One region of the Streptomyces sp. NPDC023573 genome, then DNA from elsewhere that is predicted to be linked to it. Evidence: riboswitches for the same ligand, from Rfam matches in the RefSeq annotation. Region 1 holds a riboswitch; each other region holds the start of a gene.

Region 1 (3,266 bases):
CCGGGTCTGGCCGGGCGTGTGCCCCGGCGCGCGCCGCAGCCGGTGGGCCGCTGTCGCCCGCTCGGCGTGCTGGGTGGCGAGCACCCTGGCACGCTCCGGGTCGCGGCGGGCCACGGCGTCGACCAGAGCACCGTGCTCGGCCCATGAGTTCGCGGGGCTGACCGGCTGCTCGACCGCGTACATCCAGGCGATCTTGTGCCGTAGCTGGGTGAGCAGAGCGATCAGCGCGGGGCTCCCCGATGCCTGCGCCAGCGTCTCGTGGAACCAGCCGCCCAGGGAGCGCAGATCCTCCCCCTCACCCCGGCGCACCCGCTCCTGGCCCAGCCTGACCAGGCCGCGGAGCACCTTGAGATGCGCCTCGGTGCGGCGCTGGGCGGCGCGTGCGGCCCCGAGGGGCTCCAGGAGCATGCGCATCTCCAGGAGGTCGGCCGCCTCCTGCTCGGTGGGCTCGGCGACACAGGCACCCGCGTGCCGGCGGGTGACGACGAAGCCTTCGGACTCCAGGGTGCGCAGCGCCTCGCGTACGGGAACGCGGGAGACGCCGTAGCGACGCGCGAGCACCTCTTCGGTGAGGCGGCTGCCGCGCTCGAAGACACCGGAGACGATGTCGTCACGGATTGCCGTGCATACCGAATGCGCGGGAATGCGCATGTCCGAACCTCCGCCTTAATCCCCGCGAAACGCGGCCGATCGACGCCTGTTCTGTGACTCTATTGCAACCGGCCGGAATTTCCGATGGCGGGGTGGAATCCATGGATATCTTTTGGCCTGGAAGCACTTCCGCGGGGGCTTCGGCACGCGTCCGGCACCGGGACACGTCGAAGGCCCCGGCGGGTGCCGGGGCCTTCGACGGGAGATCGCGGTGCGGAGCGGGATCAGACCTGGACGCCGTGGGCGCGGAGGTAGGCGACGGGGTCCATGTCCGAGCCGTACTCGGGGGTGGTCCGTGCCTCGAAGTGCAGGTGCGGCCCGGTGGAGTTGCCGGTCGACCCGGAGAGGCCGATCTGCTCGCCGGAGCCGACGCTCTGGCCGACGGAGACGCCGATCGAGGAGAGGTGACCGTACTGGGTGTACGTGCCGTCCTTCATCCTGAGCACGATGTTGTTGCCGTAGGCGCCGCCCCAGCCGGCCTCGACGACCGTACCGGCGCCGACCGCTACGACCGAGCTGCCGGAAGCGGCCTGGAAGTCCACGCCGGAGTGGGAGCCGGAGGACCAGAGCGTGCCACCGGACTTGTAGCCGGTGGTGACGTGGGAACCGGCGACGGGAAGGTGGAAGGCGCCCCGCCGGGCACGTTCGGCGGCGCGGGCGGCGCGCGCCTTCTCCTCGCGGGCCTCCTCGGCGCGGGCCTCCGCCTTGCGCTCGGCCTCGGCCTTCGCCTCCGCCTTGGCCTTCGCTTCGGCCGCGGCCTTCGCGGCGACGTCGGCCTGATGCTTCTGAGCCTTCGCCTGAGCCTCGATCTGGGCGGCGAGAGTGGTGTCGAGAGCGACCGTCTGTGTCAGGCCGGTACTGCCCGCGGTGACCTCGGAGTCCGCGGCGAGGGCCGGGGAGGCGGTGGCACCGAGTACGCCGGTGGTGGCCAGGGCGGCGACGCCGGCGACCTTGGCGCTCTTGCGCGTCAGGCGGCTCGGGGCACGGTGCTTCCCGGTGGCACGGATGAACGCCATGGAGGGGCTGGTCCTTTCCTTCCTTCTCGCCTACCGGGTTAGCTGACGGGTTCGGAGCAGGAAGGTCTCCTACGGGCCCCTGGGCCTCAACGAGGTTCAGGGATCCGATTCACCCCAGGGACTTCGTGGGTCCCCGGCTCCCCAGGCTCGCGCCTGACGGGGACTCGGCGATGGCTGTCCGGCGCCGCGGGCGCGGCAATCGTCCGGCGGACAGCCGCGCCGACGCTAGATCGGGAGCCTTTCCCCCGCCAAACGGAAAGGGCCTTTTGTCGCACATCCCACAGGGCGAATCGCTACCTTCTCCGCAAGACGGACAAATGACAGAACCCCGGCGGGAGTGCACCCGCCGGGGTCCGTCATGTCCGGTTCTGTCAGCCGCTGACGACCGACACCTCACCGATACCGAGCGCCTCCACGGGCTCCTTGATCTGAGCGGCGTCCCCGACCAGGACGGTGACCAGCCGGTCGACCGGGAACGCGTTGACCACGGCGGCGGTCGCCTCGACCGTGCCGGTGTCGGCCAGGCGTGCGTACAGCTTCGCCTGGTAGTCGTCCGGGAGGTGCTGCTCCACCTGGTCGGCCAGGGTGCCCGCGACGGAGGCCGCCGTCTCGTACTTGAGCGGGGCGACGCCCACGAGGTTCTGCACGGCGGTCTCCCGCTCGGCGTCGGTGAGCCCCTCGGCCGCCAGGGTGCGCAGGACCTTCCAGAGGTCGTCCAGCGCGGGCCCGGTGGACTCGGTGTCGACGGAGCCGCTGATGGCGAGCATCGCGGCGCCCGCCGCACCGGACGAGGAACCGGGCGCCGTCGAGCGCAGCACCTGTCCGAAGGCCCGGACACCGTAGGTGTAGCCCTTCTCCTCGCGCAGCACGCGGTCCAGCCGGGAGGTCAGAGTGCCTCCCAGGCAGTACGTGCCGAGGACCTGGGCGGGCCACACGCTGTCGTGCCGGTCGGCGCCGATCCGGCCGATCAGCAGCTGCGTCTGCACGGCTCCGGGACGGTCCACGATGACCACACGGCCGGTGTCGTCCGCGGTGATCGGGGGCACGGGCCGGGCCTGGCCGGCATTGCCCGACCAGTCACCGACGGTCTCGGAGAGCAGCGCGTCCAGGTCCACGCCGGTGAGGTCGCCGACGACGACCGCCGTCGCCGTGGACGGGCGGACATGGGCGTCGTAGAACGCGCGTACGGCGGCGGCGTCGATCCGCCGGACCGTCTCCTCGGTGCCCTGGCGGGGGCGCGACATCCGCGCGGTGGCGGGGAAGAGCTCCTTGGAGAGCTGCTTGGCCGCGCGCCGGGCCGGGTTGGCCTGCTCGTGCGGGATCTCGTCGAGTCGGTTGCCCACCAGACGCTCGATCTCGCCCTCCGCGAAGGCCGGGGCCCGCAGCGCCTCCGCGACCAGGCCGAGGGCCTTGGCCAGCCGGGAGACCGGTACCTCCAGGGAGACGCGGACACCCGGGTGGTCCGCGTGGGCGTCCAGCGTGGCGCCGCAGCGCTCCAGCTCGGCGGCGAACTCCTCGGCGGAGTGTTTGTCCGTGCCCTCGGACAGCGCGCGCGCCATGATCGTGGCCACACCGTCCAGGCCCTCGGGCTCGGCGTCC
Region 2 (3,266 bases), on a different contig from region 1:
AGAAGTCCAGGGAGGCCTGGAGCCGCTCGGGGCTGATGTTGGACGCGGCGATCTCCCGGACCGTGCCCGCCTTCACCAGCTGGTCGAGCGCGGTGATGATCTCCTCGACGGGGACGCTCTCGTCGTCGAAGTGCGTGTAGTAGAGGTCGATGTGGTCGGTGCCGAGCCGGCGCAGGGACGCCTCGGCCCCCTCCTTGATCGTGGTGGGTGAGAGCCCCTTGTACGCGGGATGGGCGCCGACCTTCGTGGCGACGACGACGTCGTCGCGGCGGGAGCGGGCCGCCAGCCACTTGCCGATGAGGGTCTCCGACTCGCCGCCCTCGTTGCCCGGGACCCAGGCGGAGTAGGAATCGGCGGTGTCGATGAAGTTGCCACCGGCCGCCACGTACGCGTCGAGAACGGCGAAGGTGCCGTCCTCGTCGGCCGTCCAGCCGAAGACGTTGCCGCCGAGGGCGAGGGGGAAGACCTGAAGGCTCGATGAACCGAGCGGGCGCAGAGAAGTCATACCCGGGGACAACGAGCCGGCTGAGGCGACTATTCCGTTTGCGCCCCGGACGGCGGCCCCGGACAGACCGGCGGCCCTGACGTCGGGGGGTTGTGCGTCAGGGCCGCCGGGGTTCCGGTGCGCCGCGTGCGGCGTCAGCGTCCGATCCGAGTCAGACCGAGAGGCCCTTGCTGCCCAGCCAGCCCATCGGGTCGATGCCGGTGCCGTCCGGGGTGTGGACCTCCAGATGGAGGTGCGGCCCGGTCACGTTGCCGGTGGCGCCGACACGGCCGATGGTCTCGCCGGTGGTGACCTTCTGTCCGGCGGTGACGTCCATCGAGGACTGGTGGCAGTACCAGATCTCCGTGCCGTCATCGAGCTCCAGGACCGTGCGGTAGCCGTACGAGCCGGACCAGCCGGCCGACTTCACGGTGCCGCTGTGCACGGCCTTGACCGGAGTGCCGGTCGGGGCCGCGAAGTCCAGCCCGGTGTGGTGACCGGACGACCACATGGAGCCGGACTGCCCGTAGGTCGAGGTGATGGTGTACGAGGAGGTCGGGATGGCGTAGCTGGCGGCGAGCTTGGCGAGGCGCTCGGCCTCGGCCTTCTTCTTCGCCGCCTCTTCGGCCGCCTTCTTCTTCGCGGCGGCCTTCGCCTCCGCCTCGCTCTGCTGCTTCGCCGCCTCGGCCGCGGCAGCCTCGGCCGCCGCCTGCTCCTGTGCCGCCTTGGCCTCGGCCTCGGCTCCGGCCTGCTGCTGCTCGGCCTGCTGGAGGATGCGCGCGCGGAGCGCCTCTCCCGCGTCGGTGGCGCCCTGCTCGGCCTCGGAGGCGGTGATGCCCGCGCTGGTCAGGGGGGCGGACGCGGCGACCGTCTCGTGGTCCGAGTCGGAGTCACCGGACATGAACGCGCCCACGCCGGGCAGGGACTTGGCGTCGGGGAGATTGTCCGCGATGGAATCGGGAAGAGAAATGGAGACCGGCGGCTTGCTCTGCGCGGTGGCCATGCCACCCGCTCCGACGGCCGCGATGACGCCGACACCGAGGACGGTGGAGCTACGGGCGAGACCGCGCTGCTTGGCTACGCGGTGCCGACCGCGTACGGGACGGATGGACTCCGCGGTGGGGTTCCATTCATCCCAAGTCCTGTCCTCATCACCGAAGCTGTCGGTCCTGAAGGATGACGGGGCCTCGGGGGCAGGCTGATTGGACGCCACGTGGGCGCACTCCTTTCCTTCCTTCTCGCCTACCGGGTTAGCTGACGGGTTCGGAGCAGGAAGGTCTCCTACGGACCCCTTCGTCTCTCGCGAGACACAGGTGTCCGATTCACCCCATGTAGGTGGTTCCCCGGTTCCCTTGCGGAATTCGGCGCTGCGCACGGTGCCGTCTCTTGCGACGGCGGGTACAACCGCGCTGCGTTATCGAACGTTAATAGACACCCGGGTCCGATTCCAAGCTGTTCCCATAGATCGGTCATCGTCCTGGCCTGGACTTTCAGGGGTCAAACGGGCGCAAACGGGCGACTTGAACACCCCTCATCCGGCCAGCACTTTCTGACGGTGCGTCAACTGTTATGCGGAGCGGGGTCCCTCGACTACCGACGGTCGCGACCGGTCATCCACGGTCCCGCCCCACGATCTTCACCGTCGTCCGCCGCTCCTGCTGGCCCCGCGCCGGACGGCCGACCGCGAGGAGCGCCAGGTCGTCCGTCGACCGGCCACCGGTGTGCAGCCGTACGTCATCGGTGAGCGCGGACAGCAGCTCCTCGGGCCCCGGGAAGAGCCGGCCGCGCAGCCGGGCCGCCGGGTCGTAGAAGACCCCCTTCGCGTCCCGCGCCTCGGAGAGCCCGTCGGTGAACGCCAGGAACATCGACCCGTCCGGCAGCGTCCACTCGTCCGCCCGGTCCGGCCACGCGTCCAGCCCCATCCCGAGCGGCAGCGCGGGCGCCTTCGGCGCCAGCACGTCGAGCGTCCCGTCCGCGTGGAGGACGATCGGCTCGGGGTGTCCGCGGTTGACGATCCGCAGGAGATCGGCGCCTGACGGGATCTCCGCGACGACGGCGGTGACGAACCCCTCCATGGAGTCGAGCCCGCCCCGTCGCGAGCCCTCACGCGCCAGCGCCCGCTCCAGCCGCTGGACGACCCCCTCCAGCGACCTCTCCTGCTCGGCGGCCTCCCGGAACGCCCCGATCACGACGGCCACCGCGGCCACCGCGTCCAGCCCCTTGCCCCGTACGTCCCCGAGGACCAGACGCACCCCGTACGGCGTGTCCGCGACGGCGAAGAGGTCGCCGCCGACGAACTCGTCCGCCTGGGCAGCCTCGTACCGCGCCGCGACCTGCAGCCCGCCGATCCGGTCCTCGGGCGTCGGGAGCACCGCGCGCATCGCGGTCTCCGCGATGACCCTCGCCGAGGCCAGCTGGTCGTTCCTGCGGCGCACGACGCGGTTGATGACGAGGGAGAGCGCGGCGACCGTGACCAGGGTGAGCAGGTCGGTGAGCGGCACGACGTCACCGAGCGCACCGTCCGAGATCCGGATGGCGAGCACCACGAGGATCGCGGTCACGCCGACCCGGACCGTGCCGGCCGGCGAGAAGAACGGAGCGGCGATCAGCGGGGCGGCGGCGAAGAGCGGAACAGCGGTGACCTCGGCCGGCGTCAGGAGGTCGAGGATCACTCCGAAGCCGATCATCAGGGCCGGAAGGACCCGCACGAAAAGCCGGGAACGTGAGTTCCCGGCAGCGCTCCCCCGCCGTCCGTCCCGCTTCCCCACCTGTGCGCTCCTGC
Region 3 (3,266 bases), on a different contig from region 1:
CCTCCGCCGAGAGGTGCAGCCGGTCGCTGTCCCATGCCCGCCTGTCCTGCACGGACCGCAGGGACCACAGGTCCAGCACCGGGCAGTCGTAGCGGTCGGCGATGGACCGGACGTGGGCGGTGTACATGGCGATCTTGCCCCGCAGGTGCTTGAGCACGGGGATGCCCCGGGTGTCGAAGCCGGTGGTGACCATGACTGTGCCGACCGCCCGCGTCAGGTCGGCGACCGCACGCTCGAAGCGCTCTGCCACGTCGTCCGGGTCGGAGCCGGGACGGAGGATGTCGTTGCCGCCTGCGCAGAAGCTCACCAGGTCAGGTGCCAGCTGCTTGGCGCGGGGGACCTGTTCCTCGACGATCTGGTCGAGGAGCCGTCCGCGTACGGCGAGATTGGCGTACCGGAAGTTGCCGTGCGTGTCGTCCGCGGGGGCGACCGTCGCGCCGGGGACCGGGAGCTGGTCCGCGAGGAGCACCGCGAGCCGGTCGGCCCAGCCGACGAGCGTCCCGCCGGGGCCGGGGTCTCCGACGCCCTCGGTGAAGCTGTCGCCAATCGCTGCGTACGACCCGATGATGCCTCGTTGTTTGTTTCTCGAATCGTCTGCCACAAGGGCTTATCTTGCACCTTCGATTGTGACCTACGCGACCGTAATAAGGGGTTGACGGGTGGTGAGAAAGACCACCCGGTCAGTTTTTGGTAAAGCCGGAATAAGGAGAGGGGCGGTGCGCACGCGCGCACCGCCCCTCTCCTTCGGCCCTGGGCCGGCAGGTCTCAGATGGAGACGCCGTGCGAGCGCAGGTAGGCGATCGGGTCGACGTCGGAGCCGTAGCTCGGGCCGGTCCGGACCTCGAAGTGGAGGTGCGGGCCGGTGGAGTTGCCGGTGCTGCCGGAGAGGCCGATCTGCTGGCCGCCGGTGACGGTCTGGCCGGCCGAGACCTCGAGCGAGGAGAGGTGGGCGTACTGGGAGTACATGCCGTCGCTGTGCTGGATGACGACCTCGTTGCCGTACGAGCCGCTCCAGCCGGCGGAGACCACGGTGCCAGAGCCGATGGACCGGACGCTGGTGCCGGAGGCCGCCTGGAAGTCGGAGCCGGTGTGGTAGCCGCTGGACCAGCTGGCGCCCGAGGCGCGGTACTGGGTCGTGACGTTGGCGTTCTCGACCGGGGCGGCCCAGCCGGAGCCGGTGCTCTCCTGAGACGCGGAGGAATCGGCGGTCTTCGCCGCCGGAGCGGACGCCTCCTCGGCCGGGGCGGCCTTCTTCTCGGCCGGGGCAACCTTCTTCGGTGCCGACGGGACGGCCTTCTTCGGTGCCGACGGGGCGGACTTGGAGGGCGTGGTCCCGGCGGAGCCGGACGCCTTGGCGCCGAGGGTCAGCTTCATGCCCGGGAGGATCAGGCTGGGGTTCTCGCCGACGACATCGCGGTTGTCCTGGTACAGCTTCTGCCAGCCGCCCTTGATCTTCTGGTCGCCCGCGATCTTCGCCAGGTAGTCACCGGAGACCACCGAGTAGGTCTTCGGGGCGCTCTTCGCGGCGGCCGGGGCGCTGTGCGCGGCGGCGGACTTGGCGGCCGGTGCGGCCTGCTCGGCGGCGTGGGCGCCGGTGGCGCCGATCAGCGGGAGGGCGAGAACGGCGCCGCCGGTCCCTGCGGCGAGGACGCCTCGGGAGATCGGGCCGGTCTTCGTACGACGGTGCTTGCCTTTTGCGGGCATGGGATTTTCCTCTCCGGCGCCTGCGAGGTGAGCTGTCGGGTTCGGACTGGAGATGTCCGGCCGCGCGGTGCGCGACTTCACCCCGAGCCGTACCGGATCCCTCCGGCCGGCGGCTTACCTGGTTCCCCCGCTCCTGCCACACGTGAGTCGGTGCGGATTCCGGGCGGCGGCAGGATTAGGCGTTCCGTCCGGATTGACCGTGACCGTAAGCGAGCCGGGACGTCGCGAACAAGCTGCGGATTCCCGACCGGAATCCGTGCTTCATTTCCGGCACAGAATTCCCGTCACACTCCGTGGATTACGGATCTTGGCTTTCCGCACGGCGTCCGGAATACCCCCCGGAGCCTTCGCCACGCACCGTCACGGATATGATCCCGCTCACCCGCCCCGCCCATCTCCCGCGCAAGCAGGGCATGTTCTGCTAAATGCACCAATACGGACATGACGTAATCGCCGTCCTCCCCTGGAGACCAGGAGCACGGCGACCGGGAAGGTTGCCCGATGCAGCCATGTCGTATCGTCGCGGGCGTGCCCCCGTCGGCGAGCGGCGCCGACGCCCGACACTCCAGGAGCCCTTGTGACGCAGCTGCCAGAGGTCCCGCCGGCCGGCCCCGAGCCGACGGACGTCAGCCTGACCGGTGTCCGCAACTTCCGCGACGTCGGCGGGCTTCCGACCGTCGACGGCGGCACCGTGCGGTACGGCCGCCTCTACCGCAGCGGTCACCTCGCCCACGCCACGGAGGCCGACGCCGCCTTCCTCGCGGGCCTCGGCCTGCACACGGTCTTCGACTTCCGCAACGCGGCGGACCGCAAGCTCGACGGTCTCGACGTGGAGCTGCCCGGCGTCCGGAATGTCAGCATTCCCCTCTCCGACCCGGCGGACGGCGCCGAGTTCTGGCGGCTGGTGCGCGACGGGAACATCCAGCAGCTTCGCTCGATCCTGGCCGACGGCAAGGGGACGGGGCGGATGATCGCCTCGTACCGCTCGATCATCAAGGACCGCACCGCCGAACACAGCCGCGTGCTGCACGCGCTGGCCGAGGACAGCGTGCCGGCGCTGATGCACTGCGCGGCGGGCAAGGACCGGGCGGGCCTGTCGATCGCGGTCTCGCTGCTCGCGGTCGGCGTCGGGAAGGAGGCCATCGAGGCCGACTACCTCAAGTCGAACGACGCGCACCGCCGCTACAAGGTGCGCCGCAGCGACACCTCACCGGTGGGGATGTCCGAAGAGGTGATGGAACTGCTCAACCCACTCTTCGGCGCCCACGCCGAATACCTCGCCGCGGCGTTCGACACCATCGACGAGGTCTGGGGCAGCACGGACCGCTATCTCCTGGAAGGCCTGAAGATCAGCGACGGGACCCGCGCGAAGCTGCGTGAGCGCCTCGTCGAGGGACCGTGACGCCGGCCGTCAGCCTTTCCCTGCCACGGTGAAGAGAAGGAAGAGGAAGGCCGCGATGACGTGCCCGGCCACGAGGTAGGCGAAGAGACGGATCACGACACCGCGGGGCATCCGCCGCTCCTGGGTGTCCTTGCTCTTCGGCCTGCGCGGGGTGAGCGGG

What was found. A riboswitch is a leader RNA that binds a small molecule or an ion and turns the genes downstream of it on or off. The one in region 1 is predicted to bind cyclic di-AMP.
Region 2: another riboswitch for cyclic di-AMP. It lies ahead of ACZ32T_RS35110 (M23 family metallopeptidase); the one in region 1 lies ahead of ACZ32T_RS30440 (M23 family metallopeptidase).
Region 3: another riboswitch for cyclic di-AMP. It lies ahead of ACZ32T_RS34080 (M23 family metallopeptidase); the one in region 1 lies ahead of ACZ32T_RS30440 (M23 family metallopeptidase).

What each region holds. Positions count from the first base shown of each region.
Region 1 is NZ_JBVHKB010000011.1:194,230-197,495, forward strand. It holds gene ACZ32T_RS30435 (GntR family transcriptional regulator) at 1-651, opposite strand, end outside; gene ACZ32T_RS30440 (M23 family metallopeptidase) at 876-1,667, opposite strand; cyclic di-AMP (ydaO/yuaA leader) riboswitch at 1,681-1,847, opposite strand; gene ACZ32T_RS30445 (M16 family metallopeptidase) at 2,039-3,266, opposite strand, start outside.
Region 2 is NZ_JBVHKB010000018.1:18,636-21,901, forward strand. It holds gene ACZ32T_RS35105 (aldo/keto reductase) at 1-505, opposite strand, end outside; gene ACZ32T_RS35110 (M23 family metallopeptidase) at 657-1,697, opposite strand; cyclic di-AMP (ydaO/yuaA leader) riboswitch at 1,709-1,861, opposite strand; gene ACZ32T_RS35115 (PP2C family protein-serine/threonine phosphatase) at 2,095-3,252, opposite strand.
Region 3 is NZ_JBVHKB010000016.1:17,065-20,330, forward strand. It holds gene ACZ32T_RS34075 (SGNH/GDSL hydrolase family protein) at 1-601, opposite strand, end outside; gene ACZ32T_RS34080 (M23 family metallopeptidase) at 766-1,704, opposite strand; cyclic di-AMP (ydaO/yuaA leader) riboswitch at 1,707-1,867, opposite strand; gene ACZ32T_RS34085 (tyrosine-protein phosphatase) at 2,282-3,106, shown strand; gene ACZ32T_RS34090 (DUF6126 family protein) at 3,116-3,266, opposite strand, start outside.